3 regions of the Halalkalibacter sp. HAAS-P013 genome follow, and region 2 is predicted to be linked to each of the others. Evidence: riboswitches for the same ligand, from Rfam matches in the RefSeq annotation. Region 2 holds a riboswitch; each other region holds the start of a gene.
The links. Region 2 has a riboswitch for cobalamin ahead of AC1FXP_RS08050 ((2Fe-2S) ferredoxin domain-containing protein). Riboswitches for the same ligand answer to the same signal wherever they lie in the genome.
Positions count from the first base shown of each region.

Region 1 (4,290 bases), on a different contig from region 2:
CTTAGAGCGGGCTCATCAACTTGTATCATGGTAATTCCCGCATTTTCTAGTGATTGTACTTCTTTTAGTATAGCTTCTGCAATTTGATAGGCCACTTCTTGGTGTGGGATATCGTTACGAACAAAGGACCAATTTAAAATCGTTACTGGACCGGTCAACATTCCTTTAACTGGGCGATCAGTAAGAGACTGAGCATAAAGTGTTTCATTAAGCGTCATCGGTTTATCGAGTGATACGTTACCGAAGATGATTGGTGGTTTGACGCAGCGTGATCCATATGATTGCACCCAGCCATTTTTAGAAAAGGCAAATCCATTTAACTTCTCACCAAAAAATTCAACCATATCATTTCGTTCAAATTCTCCATGTACGAGTACATCAATATCTAACTCTTCTTGAATGCGAATCCATCTTTCAATCATGGACTTGATATTTGCCTCGTATGTATCATTTGATAGTTCGCCTTTTCGCCATTTAAATCGAGCTTTCCTGATCTCCTTAGTTTGAGGAAAGCTACCAATTGTTGTTGTTGGAAGAAGAGGTAAATTCCATTTTTGGTTTTGTAATTGATATCTCTCCTGAAATTTCTTCGTTCGTTTTGTAAGAAGCCCGACAGTTTCCTTTCTCACACGCCAATTTGATTGGTTTAGCTTTTCAAACGTCTGTTGGTGACGGTTCAATAACGATTGTGATGACTGAATTGGGTCGTTTGTTACATCTCTTAGTAACCGTAACTCATCAAGCTTTTCGTCGCCAAAAGCTAAGGCATCTTTAACAATAGGATCTAGCTCTGTTTCATGCTTCAAACAAACAGGAACGTGCAGCAAGCTAGAAGATGGTTGAAGGATTTGATTTTTAAACGGAACAAGCTTGTTTAGCCTAGCTAAAAATTGATGGCTTTCAAGCAGGTTGCTTCTCCAAATATTCCTTCCATCAATGATCCCTACCCCTAGAATCTTGTCTTCAGGATAGCCGAATCGCTCAATAGCATCAACGTTTTCATTGAAGCCATATACAAAATCGAGCCCAATTCCTTTAACAGGAATTTGTACTAATTTTTCATAGTGAGAAACGGACTCAAAATACGTTTGCAAAATGATATCCACATTTGGTACGTTTGTTGCAATTTCACGGTAAAGGCTAGAGAATATCTCCATTTCCTCGTTTGTTATATCCATTACAAGATATGGTTCATCCACTTGTACGAGTTTCGCTCCTGCATCAGCAAGTTCAGATAACAATTGTGTATATACTGGAACAAAGCTGTTTAAGATGCTAGCAAACTCTTCTTCTTTATAGCCCTTTGCTAGTTTTAAGAAAGTAAAAGGTCCAAGAATAACGGGTTTACCAATTATATTTAATTCTTTTTTCGCTTCTAAGAATGCCTGAAGCGGTTTGTTTTCAACTAATTCAGGTTCTTTATCTTCTATTTCTGGAACGATGTAATGATAGTTAGTGTCAAACCACTTCGTCATTTCGCATGCATGTGCCCTTTGGTTACCACGGGCCATGGCAAAGTAAGTGGATAAAGAAACCGGGCCAGACGTATGGGCATAACGTTTCGGCACTAATCCAAACATAGAAGCCGTATCAAGTACGTGATCATAGTAAGAGAAATCACCGACAGGAATGTAATCAATACCTTTGTTTATTTGCTTTTGAAGGTGATGCAGGCGGTACTTTTTCATTTGTGTCAAAAATGTTTCCTCATTGAGAGTAGAAGCCCAAAATGCTTCTAATGTTTTTTTCCATTCGCGGTTCTCGCCTATGCGAGGATAACCTAAATTGCTGCTTTTTACTGTTGTCATGAATAGCCTCCTAAATAGTTTTAAAAACGACAAAAATGGATACCTTTACCGAAAATAGGGTAACGATATCCATAGAAAATCAATGATATATTGTTAACACCTCCCTATCTCCCGTAGGTAAAGCAGTGTTGTTAAAATAGGCAGGTCTCCTGGCTCTAGAATCAACGTCATCATGGTCTTCCCAGCATTGGCCAGTGACAATTCATGATAACTCCTCTAATACAGTGGCGGGACCGCTCCGGATTTTCACCGGATTCCCTTTTAAACCTTGAATCAACATTCAAAGTACCTATTTTCAACATATGAAATTGTTTTAAACTTTAGCTTAATAGGTGGTTGATTGTCAACAGTTATTTTTTTTACATTTGAAAATCTAGCGTTTTAAGTGGAAACAAAAGAATAAAAACAATAAATCATGTATACTAAAATGAACGGAGAGTCTCAGGTAATACTAATATCTAGGGTAGAGTGTACATATTTTTTAACAAGCGATTTTATAATAGATATTATTGTATTGAGATAATAAATAAGATGAAGGAGGATGTTAGATGAAATTATATACACGTACAGGAGATGAGGGAAAGACGAGTGTCATAGGGGGAAGGCTTGATAAGGATGATACTCGAGTTATTGCATATGGAACTACAGACGAATTGAATTCATTTATCGGTCAGGCTCTGGCACAATTAGATGAAGATCAGTTTCCTGATATAAAAATGGAATTAATAAAAATTCAACATGAATTGTTTGATTGTGGTGGCGACTTAGCAATGATGAGAGCAACAAAAGAATACCCTTACAAAGCCAAACAAGAAATGATAGATTTCTTGGAAAAGCGTATTGACGCTTATATTGAAGAGGCTCCTGAATTAGAAAGATTTATTTTACCTGGTGGTGCAGATGCCGCGGCTACTCTTCACGTGTGTCGAACGGTTACAAGGAGAGCAGAACGTTATGTGACAAGGCTTCAACGTGGGTCAGAGGTGAACCCGATTGTGTTAAAATATTTAAACCGATTGTCTGATTATTTCTTTGCTATTGCCCGAGTCGTCAACGCTAGGCTTGGGGTCAAGGATGTAGAATATGAAAGAAGTGCAATTGTTTTTAAAGGAGGAAAACGAAAGAAAGAGCAGTAAAATGAAGCCATACTATTAGAGAGGCCACTGAAAAAGGTACGGTTTTCACTTTTTTAGTGTCTTCCTATTTTTTAGTATGGTTTGTTCTCGATTTATAACAAAAATTGTGTATTTGCCTGGAATGAATCATATTTCTTCTCATATATTGGTAAATGTGTTTGAACAATTAGAGGGGGATATGGGATGAAAAAAAGTTGGCTTGTTGTTCTTTTATTATTAGCTGGGTGTAGTAATGATGTTTCGGCTGAAGGACCTAAACCTGTTGCTGCTCATTCTACCTATTTTCAGTCAGAATTGAGCTTTAAACAACCTGTATATTGGAAACTTAATTTAATTGATGAATGGAATGACGAACAACATGATGTCGTTCTAAATGACTATGGGTATATGTCTAGTCATTCGCTTGATGAAGAAGCTTTACAACAATTAGCTAGAGAGTTAGCTATGCAAATAGACACGGCGATGGAAAATCCACGCATCCTTGCAAATGGGGAATTTACTCCTGGGAAGGAACGGGTGATTTTGTCTGAGCAGGAGCTTGTTGAACAATTACAAGAGTTAAAAGCAGGAACAAGAGATCTGGTGATGCCGATTTCTGTCACTGCACCTTCTGTTTCAGAAGAAGATCTAGTTGGAATTGATCAACGAACGATAGGTGAATTTAAAACGCATTTTAACCCAGCCATTTCAGGCAGGTCAAAAAACGTGAAATTATCGGCAGAGGCTATTTCAGGGATTGTATTAGGTCCAGGTGACTCGTTTTCATTTAACCAAACAGTTGGAGAGCGGACGAGAGAGCGTGGGTATCAAGAAGCGAAAGAAATTGTGAATAAAGAGTTTGTTATCGGTATTGGTGGTGGGATTTGTCAAACATCCTCTACATTGTTTAATGCTGTAGATAAAGCTGGTTTAGAAATGGTAGAGCGATACACACATTCACGAGAAATTGGTTATGTAGCACCAGGTAGAGACGCAACGGTTTCTTGGGGAGGACCAGATTTTAGGTTTACAAACCCTCATCCTTACCCTGTACTAATAAAATCAGAAGTCAGTTTAGAGCGAGGAGAGGTCCTTGTGTCTGTCCATACACATTGAGAATGTAAGCTTGCAGATGCTTATGTTCTTTTTTTTGTGGGAAGAGAAGATGAGCTTAATTGAGTTTGTTACTAGAATGTTACCTTGCAACCGCATAATTGCCTCGATTCCATTTCATACTAACAGCGACAATGTATAGGGGAATCCGGAAAGGGTGATAGAAGTGCTTGGAAGATGGCTGTTGAAACAAATTCAAGATAAACGAAAAGAAACACTTCAAGATGCGTTACAGTTGTTTCAACAATCAAGTG
Region 1 covers NZ_JBWQTU010000001.1:539,547-543,836, reverse strand. Annotated here, with positions in the region: gene metE (5-methyltetrahydropteroyltriglutamate--homocysteine S-methyltransferase) at 1-1,808, opposite strand, end outside; cobalamin riboswitch at 1,931-2,117, opposite strand; gene AC1FXP_RS02850 (cob(I)yrinic acid a,c-diamide adenosyltransferase) at 2,357-2,944, shown strand; gene AC1FXP_RS02845 (VanW family protein) at 3,128-4,039, shown strand; gene AC1FXP_RS02840 (spore germination protein) at 4,194-4,290, shown strand, end outside.
Region 1: another riboswitch for cobalamin. It lies ahead of metE (5-methyltetrahydropteroyltriglutamate--homocysteine S-methyltransferase); the one in region 2 lies ahead of AC1FXP_RS08050 ((2Fe-2S) ferredoxin domain-containing protein).

Region 2 (4,290 bases):
TTTCAGTAATGTTTTCTGGACTAGTTGTTGGAATTCGAAGGTGAATTTGATGGTGCGTCGTATACTCCATCGTTCCATCTCCAACCACTTCCGCAAGAGTCAACATTTGTTTTGCGGTAAATTGCTTATTCACAACACCCGGACTCACTGCTAATTCAAAAATAGAAACAACAGGATTATCTACAGTCTTCGTTCCTTTTATTTCAGTAGGCCCATCTTTCACAATACTAAGAGCCTCTAAAGCAAGTTCTAATGAGGAAGCCTTAGGAATAACTTCTTCCTCTGCAGTAGCACTTGCTTCCACCTTCGCAATTTCCATATCGTTTTTGCCTTGGTGCAGTGCCCAAGGTTCATTTTCATGTCGTAAACGCTCATGTGGCCTCAGCCGTTGTTCCGTTGTATTCAACGTATACTTTCGTTGATATCCCCTTGGTGTAATCATTTTGTTGTCATAAAGAAAAGTGGAGGAATTTCCAATAACAACTGTTGTAAGCATTCCGATATCGTAGTTCAACATATTTTCAAGGTTCGTAATAACAATATCTTCTCTATCACGATAAGCACTTTTCACAAGACCAACTGGAGTTTTCGGTGATCGATATTCAAGCATTATTCTTTGAGCCTCCACAATCTGCCTCGTCCTTCGACCACTTTTTGGATTATATAAACTAATTACAAAATCAGCCTGCGCAGCTGCTTCAATTCGCTTCTCAATCAGCTCCCATGGGGTTAAGTGATCACTTAAACTTATCGTACAGGCATCATGCATAACAGGTGCCCCAAGTAGTGAAGCACATGAATTAATTGCTGATATACCTGGAATAACCTCCACACCGACTCCCGAATCTTCCGTCCAACCTTTTTCTATTAATACTTCATAAACAAGTCCAGCCATACCATATACTCCTGCATCCCCACTTGAAATGACTGCAACCTTTTTTCCTTCTTCAGCAAGTCGAACCGCTGCTTGAGCTCGACTTACTTCTTCTGACATTCCTGTACTAATGATCTCTTGATCTGTTAATAGTTGCTGAATTAATTCAACATACGTTTTATAACCAATAATACAATCGCTCTCTTGGATCGCCTCTTGTGCTCTTTTCGTCATATGTTCAAAACTTCCAGGTCCAAAACCAATGACAAGTAATTTTCCAAGCATTTTTACATACCTCCTTGATAAAGTCCCCTTAGAAACTCGTTGACAAGAATAACCTATACGTTTGTTTTTTCCACTTTAGAAACGCCCTTAATTCTTGCTGATGTATTCGCTCGTATCATTTCATCATTTTCAAAGCCATAGATTAACGAGTCTTCTAGATCAACTGCTGGGTCAAGATGATTTCTTATAATCGAACGCCCGATATCCGTTGACTTAGCGGAGTACCAGTTTCCATCAGGGTAAACAATGACCACACACGCATCCTTACAGCGACCATTGCACCGAGTCCGCGATGTATGAATTTGTTGATCTAATTCCAGATTCTTTATCTCATCACGAATGGCTAAAGTAATTTCTTCCCCTTCCTTTCTCATGCAGCTAGATCCATTGCAAATCAAAACATGCTTTTTTGTACCCGTTAAATTCCAAGTAGTCATTAATCGATTCCTCCTACAGTCATTTTAAGAAAATTAAAAATGCACCCCTACCAATAGATAGAGGTGCAGAGATAAATGACATACATAATAAGTAGCCTTTATTCTACACTTCTCTACCTATAACCCGTAGGTATTGAAGCCATTCGAAACAAAGGCAGGTCTCCTGACTTAGGTTCATTATTTCATTGCGTCTTCCCGATTCACTCAGTGACTTTATACAATGAAACTCCCCATTACAGTGGCGGGACCGTGACGGATTTACACCGTTCTTCCCTTTTAAGCATAACTAGTAGTTATACACCTTTGTTTACAGTTGAATTTTAATATGAATCTAGTTAAGTCCTCCTTTTAAACAAATAAAAATGCACCTCTATCAATAATCAATAGAGGTGCAGAAAAAAATAGCATACAAAATAAGTAGCATCTATTCCACACTTCTCTACCCATGACCCGTAGGTATTGAAGCCACTTCAAACAAAGGCAGGTATCCTGACTTAGGTTCTTCATTTCATTGCGCCTTCCCGATTGATTCAGTGACTCTATACAATGAAATTCCCCATTACAGTGGCGGGACCGTGACGGATTTACACCGTTCTTCCCTTTTAAGCATAACTAGTAGTTATACACCTTTGTTTTTTTAAAGTAAATTGTAAACTTTTCGTATTTATTGTCTATTAAACTACTTCTTATAATTTTTAGCAAGTATATTCTTTTACGATTTTTAAAATTCTGTCTTTCAAACTAGTTTAATCCTAATAAACTTTGTTATTTTATTTTACACACAAACGCATAGATGTCTCTTAATAACAAACAAATGCAAATACTTTAATCCTAAAAAACTAACACAAAAATTATTCGACAAAAATTAAGTCTTCTATTTACAAAGCAACAAAAGAACGATAAAATACAAATCGTAATAATTACTATTTAATCCAAATAATTAATCTGTTTAACCATAACTAACAATAAATGTTTAAAAGGAGAATTTATATAATGAAAAAGGTTCCAGTTACTGTATTAAGTGGATATTTAGGTTCGGGAAAAACCACACTATTAAACCACATCCTAACCAATCGCGAAGGGCTAAAAGTTGCTGTTATTGTCAATGACATGAGCGAAGTGAATATTGATGCTAAGCTTGTGAAAAATAATGGGTTTTCCAGAACAGAAGAAAAACTAGTAGAACTTCAAAACGGCTGTATTTGCTGTACTCTACGCGAAGACCTTATGCAAGAGGTAGAACGAATTGTTGACGCGGGCGATATAGATTATATCGTTATCGAATCTTCTGGAATTAGTGAGCCTGTCCCTGTTGCTCAAACATTTACGTACATTGATGAAGAACTAGGGATTGATTTAACGAAAAAATGCGAGCTTGATACAATGGTGACGGTTGTAGATGCGAACCGCTTTTGGGATGATTATGCATCAGGTGAATCGCTGCTTGACCGTAAAGAAGGGACAGATGAAAATGACACTCGCGAAATTTCAGACCTTCTAGTTGATCAGATTGAGTTTGCCGATGTAATCATTCTTAATAAAGTTGAAATGTTAAAAGAAGTAGATAAAAATGAGTTACTAGGGCTCTTGCGGAAATTAAATGCAGATGCTGATATTATTCCAACTTCATACTCTAAGGTAGAATTATCTTCTATTTTAAATACAGGTAAATTTGACTTTGATACAGTGAGTCAATCTGCTGGATGGATTAAGGAATTAAATGAAGAACATACACCAGAAACAGAGGAGTATGGTGTCTCCTCATTCGTTTATCGAAGTAGAAAACCATTCCATCCAGAGCGCTTAATGAACTGGCTGGAAAATTGGCCTGTTGATATTGTTCGTGCAAAAGGGTTCATTTGGGTTGCTTCACGTAACTCCATGGCTGGATTGATATCACAGTCAGGATCTTTAGTTACCATTCAAGGTGCTGGAGAGTGGGTGGCAGCTTATCCTGAAGAAGAGAGAGAGCAAGCCCTCCTTGAAGAACCTGAGCTGCAAGAAAAATGGGATCCAAAATTCGGGGATAGAATGACCGAACTAGTCCTAATTGGTATTGATATGAACCATGAAGAAATTCGCGATTCCCTTGATCATTGTTTATTAACAGATGTTGAGATGGCTTCCGATTGGACTAAGCTTCACGATCCGCTTCCTCAATATGTAGAAGCATAAAATATCGTATTACTTGATGGGGGGTGTCTCAAAAGGTCTGTTTTTGACCTTTTGAGACACCCCCTCTTTTTTAAATTAGCGAAATAACTAGCAATGAAAAAAATTTTAAGTTCTCAATAATTTCAAGCATAATCATCATCTTGTCAAATCCTTTGACAGTAAATAACTGCAACAAATGATGATTTGTTTTCTTCTATAATTTTTTCGAAACCTTTTTAACTAGGTCCCCATTTTTTTCCACACCTAGCACTGTTCCTTTAGTTCGTTCAAACCCTCTCCCATCAAATACATGACTAACCTTGTCTTCTAGCAAACTCCCTGTCAATAATGATTCAATAAATCGCGGAGCATCCTTACTAGACATTTCCTTATACCACTTCCCATCAGGATAAGTAATCAGAACACACTTATCTTGACATCGTCCATTACAAAGCGTTCTTGATGTATGAATCATAGAATCTAAGCCTTTAGAACTTATCTCGTTTCTAATAGACTGCGTTAATTGTTCTGCTCCTTCTT
Region 2 covers NZ_JBWQTU010000004.1:182,035-186,324, reverse strand. Annotated here, with positions in the region: gene cobJ (precorrin-3B C(17)-methyltransferase) at 1-1,159, opposite strand, end outside; gene AC1FXP_RS08050 ((2Fe-2S) ferredoxin domain-containing protein) at 1,213-1,596, opposite strand; cobalamin riboswitch at 1,733-1,916, opposite strand; cobalamin riboswitch at 2,059-2,242, opposite strand; gene AC1FXP_RS08045 (GTP-binding protein) at 2,590-3,771, shown strand; gene AC1FXP_RS08040 ((2Fe-2S) ferredoxin domain-containing protein) at 3,965-4,290, opposite strand, start outside.

Region 3 (4,290 bases), on a different contig from region 2:
GTATATTGGCGATTAATAAAATAGTCACCTGTCTCCCAATCAGACCCTTCAAAAAGTGGATAGGCTCCTTTTTCCTTTGCCAGCTCATTACTTGCACTAATCGTCAGATAGGCAATACTTTCATATAAGTTATCTGCGTATTCAACCGCTTCGTCGGATTCCCATTTGATCCCTTTAAGAGCTAGTAAGTGATGCCAGCCAAATGTACCTAACCCAATAGAACGATACTTTTGATTGGTTATTTGGGCTTGCGGAACTGGAATATTATTTAAATCAATGACATTATCGAGCATTCGCACTTGAATTGGGATTAGCCTTTCAAGGACGTCTTCAGTTACTGCTTTTGCTAGATTAATAGATGATAAATTACATACAACAAAATCCCCAGGTTCTTTGACGACAATAATCTTGCCATCCTCTGTTTTTTCCTCGACCACTGTTGTTGCTTTCATGTTTTGGGTGATCTCTGTACACAGATTACTACAATAAACCATACCTTGATGGCGGTTGGAGTTCGTCCGATTCACAGTATCTCTATAGAACATATATGGCGTACCTGTCTCAAGCTGACTCTTCAAGATTTCTTTGAAAATATCAATGGCTGGAACAACTTCCCACAAGAATCCTTTCTCACCTAGTAATCCGTTGTTTGCCGCTTCCATACACTCTTTGTACTTATCTCGAAAACTTCCTTTTCCTCTTTCTTCATCATAATAATCTTCTAAACTAAAACCTAATGTTTGGCGTATCGTATGAGGATCGAATAAATACCACTCTTGTCTGGCTTCAACTTTTTCCATAAATAAATCTGGCAAGCAGACACCTGTAAACAAATCATGGGTACGCTGCCTCTCATCGCCATTATTTAATTTGACAGCCAAGAAATGAAAAATGTCGCGGTGCCATATATCTAAATAAACACTGATTGCCCCCTGTCTTTGACCTAACTGGTCGACACTTACCGCAGTGTTATTTAGTTGTTTCATCCATGGGATAACACCGGATGATACTCCTTTAAAGCCTCTAATATCACTTCCGCGACTTCGTAGTTTTCCTAAGTAGGCACCAATCCCCCCACCGCTCTTACTCAGTGTTGCAATATCGGTGTTACTGTCATAAATTCCTCTGAGACTATCATCTACAGTATCAATAAAACAGCTCGATAATTGACCATAGCTTTTCCCAGCATTTGATAGAGTCGGAGTTGCCACCGTCATATATAAATTAGAAATGGCCCAGTAAGCTTCTTTTATTAGAACTAATCGTTTTTCCTTCGGTTCTTTAACCATTAACGTAGCTGCAATGATCATAAAACGCTCCTGAGGAAGTTCGTACAGTTCTCCACTATGCGATCTAGCTAAATAACGATCTGCTAATGTTAATAAGCCAATGTATGTAAACAGCGAATCGCGCTCAGGGACAATCTCTTGTTCAAGTTCTTCTAATTCTTCTTTCGAATACTCCTGCAAGATCTGATCTGAATATATCCCCATCCTCGTTAACTTTTGGACTAGTTGATAAAAAGATCCATACCTCAAGCTAGCATCATAGCTTCTTGAATGAGCTGCTCTTTTGTATAGTTGCTTTAAAAGGACATTCGCTGCGACAAACGTCCAATCTGGCTCTTCCATCGAAATCCTCTCTACTGAAGATAAAACTTGCAAATGACTAAGCTGGTCTTCTGACATGTCTTCTTTAGCGAAGATAGATTGTTCAATCTTATCCTTATAAGCCGTAAAATCGAGCGTTGGAAATAAACTTATTAATTCGCCAATCTGAGATGATGCATAATCAAATAACGTTGTCGTTGTCGTACTCTTCATTAGTCTTCCTCCTTAATGATAATAAAAAACGCCCTTTCTCGAGAGTTGAGAAAGAGCGTAAAACGGCGTAAAGAGTAAGACTTATCTGACCAAAATACACTTTGGTCTTCTTTGCCGTCTCACTTCTTACACCCCGAAGATAGCTGACTTTAAAATGACGGCAGGTCTCCTGACTCGTGCTTCACCCTACTTTGAGCCTTCCCATGCAAGTTAGCTAAATCTAACCAAAAGCACAGTGGGTACCTCATTTCGTCGACACTTACAGTTGCGGGGGCAGTTCTGGCTTTCTACCAGATTCCCTATTAAGTCTATTTGACACCGTTCATTTTTCGCAATCAATATATAGTTGTAAGAACACATCATTAATACGATATATTGTATATACTAAAGGAATATTCATCCTGTTGCAAGGAAAAAGATCCGTTTAATCTTCCTAAATAATAAACTAGGTTCATCCCTCAAATCTATTACATGCGGGATGAACCTAGTAATTTAACATAATACATTACTCTAACCAGCTATTTTCCTTTTATGTGTTCTTTCTTTTTCAGGCTCCTTACTTTGCCCTTTAAGTTCTTGATTTAATTCTTTAACCAGTCCGTAACACATTGCAAGAACAATGAACGATAATGGAAGAGCACTAACAATGATTGCTGTTTGTAGACCAGCTAATCCACCTGATGCCATTAATACAGCCGTTGATGCAACTAATATTAATCCCCACGTGACCTTCACTCGGTTTGATGGGTTTAACTTTCCTCCCGTTGTCTGCATTCCTAGTACAAAGGTTGCCGAATCTGCTGATGTAACAAAGAACGTTGTAATTAAAGCAACCGTTAAGATCGACAAGATAATCCCAAGTGGCAGCTGCTGATAAACAAAGAAAAGGGCTGTTTCAAGTGGTTGCCCTGAGACGTTTAATCCTTGTGTGACCTCAAGAAAAATTCCTGTACCACCGAAAACCGTAAACCAGATCGCGCATACTACTGAAGGAACAAGAAGAACAGCTACCGTAAATTCACGAATCGTTCTCCCTTTAGACACTCGAGCTATGAACATTCCAACAAATGGAGTCCATGAAACCCACCAGGCCCAGTAAAAGACCGTCCACCCTTGTGTCCATGCTGCCTCGTCAGCATCAAAAGGTGCTAAACGCAAGCCCATTGGAATGAGATTTTGTAAGTAACTTCCTAAACTCGTTGTAAACATATTAAGCAAAAATAACGTCGGACCGAGAATTAACATGGCAAAAAACAATACCGTTGCAATTGACATGTTTGCAAGACTTAAATACTTAATCCCTCTAGATATACCTGTATTCGCTGAAATGATGAAAAGAACAGTTATGATACCCATGATAATCATTTGTACCATAAAATTATTTGGAATCCCCACCAAATATTCTAGACCTGCATTTATTTGCTGTGACCCTAACCCAAGTGACGCTGCTACCCCAAACAAAGTTGCAAATACAGCAACAACATCAATCGTTTGTCCAATCGGACCTTTCACCTTTTCACCAAGTACAGGATAAAGTGTCGCACTCATTAAACCTGGCGCGTCTTTTCTGAATCTTTGATATGCAAGTGCTAATGCGACAATCGCATAAATGGCCCAAGCATGTAATCCCCAATGAAGCCATGTATAACGCATTCCAACAATTGCTGACTGTTCCGTACTTCCTTCTCCTGTAGGTGGCGAATAAAAGTGTGCAATTGGCTCAGATACGCCATAAAATAGAAGACCAATACCCATCCCAGCTGAAAACAACATTGCAAACCAAGCTGGACGACTATATTCAGGCTCTGAATCTGGTTTTCCAAGTTTGATTTTCCCGTATTTACTAAAGATCATGAATATTGCAAACAACAGAAAGAATGTAGCAACTAATTGATAAAACCAACCAAATGACTCAAGAACAAAGCTTTGCGCTACGGTCATTGCTGCCCCTAGTTGATTCGGGATCAAAACTCCAATTAATACAAAAATGACCGCAATCCCTACTGACACCTTAAAAATCGACCTATCACTTTCACCTTTATCAGAAATAATAAACACTTCCTTTTTCTAATTTACATTCATTGCAGAAACACTTACCAATAAATACTTATTTATTAAATCATAAAATCGAAAAAAAATTAAAAATGATATGAACGCATATTGAGCAATCTGCCCTGATCTTATAAGCTGATTGTACTTCAGCATAATAATTGTTTAAAATTACGAGAAAAAAAGGCGATATTCTATCGTTTTCTACGACACGTTGCCGAATTTTGACTATTTTTCAATAAAAAATGCCCCACCCATTCTCTTTAGATGCGCGGAACATTTTGAAAGAAATTACTTTTTCTCGATTACAACGGCTGTACCATATGCAATAATCTCCGCTGCATTTGTCATAACGGTTGAAGTTTGCATTCTCATCCCAATGATTGCATTGCCGCCTTTCTCTTCTGCTTCTTTCACC
Region 3 covers NZ_JBWQTU010000011.1:213,788-218,077, forward strand. Annotated here, with positions in the region: gene AC1FXP_RS15675 (ribonucleoside-diphosphate reductase subunit alpha) at 1-1,823, opposite strand, end outside; cobalamin riboswitch at 1,966-2,162, opposite strand; gene AC1FXP_RS15680 (glycine betaine uptake BCCT transporter) at 2,334-3,842, opposite strand; gene AC1FXP_RS15685 (YbjQ family protein) at 4,164-4,290, opposite strand, start outside.
Region 3: another riboswitch for cobalamin. It lies ahead of AC1FXP_RS15675 (ribonucleoside-diphosphate reductase subunit alpha); the one in region 2 lies ahead of AC1FXP_RS08050 ((2Fe-2S) ferredoxin domain-containing protein).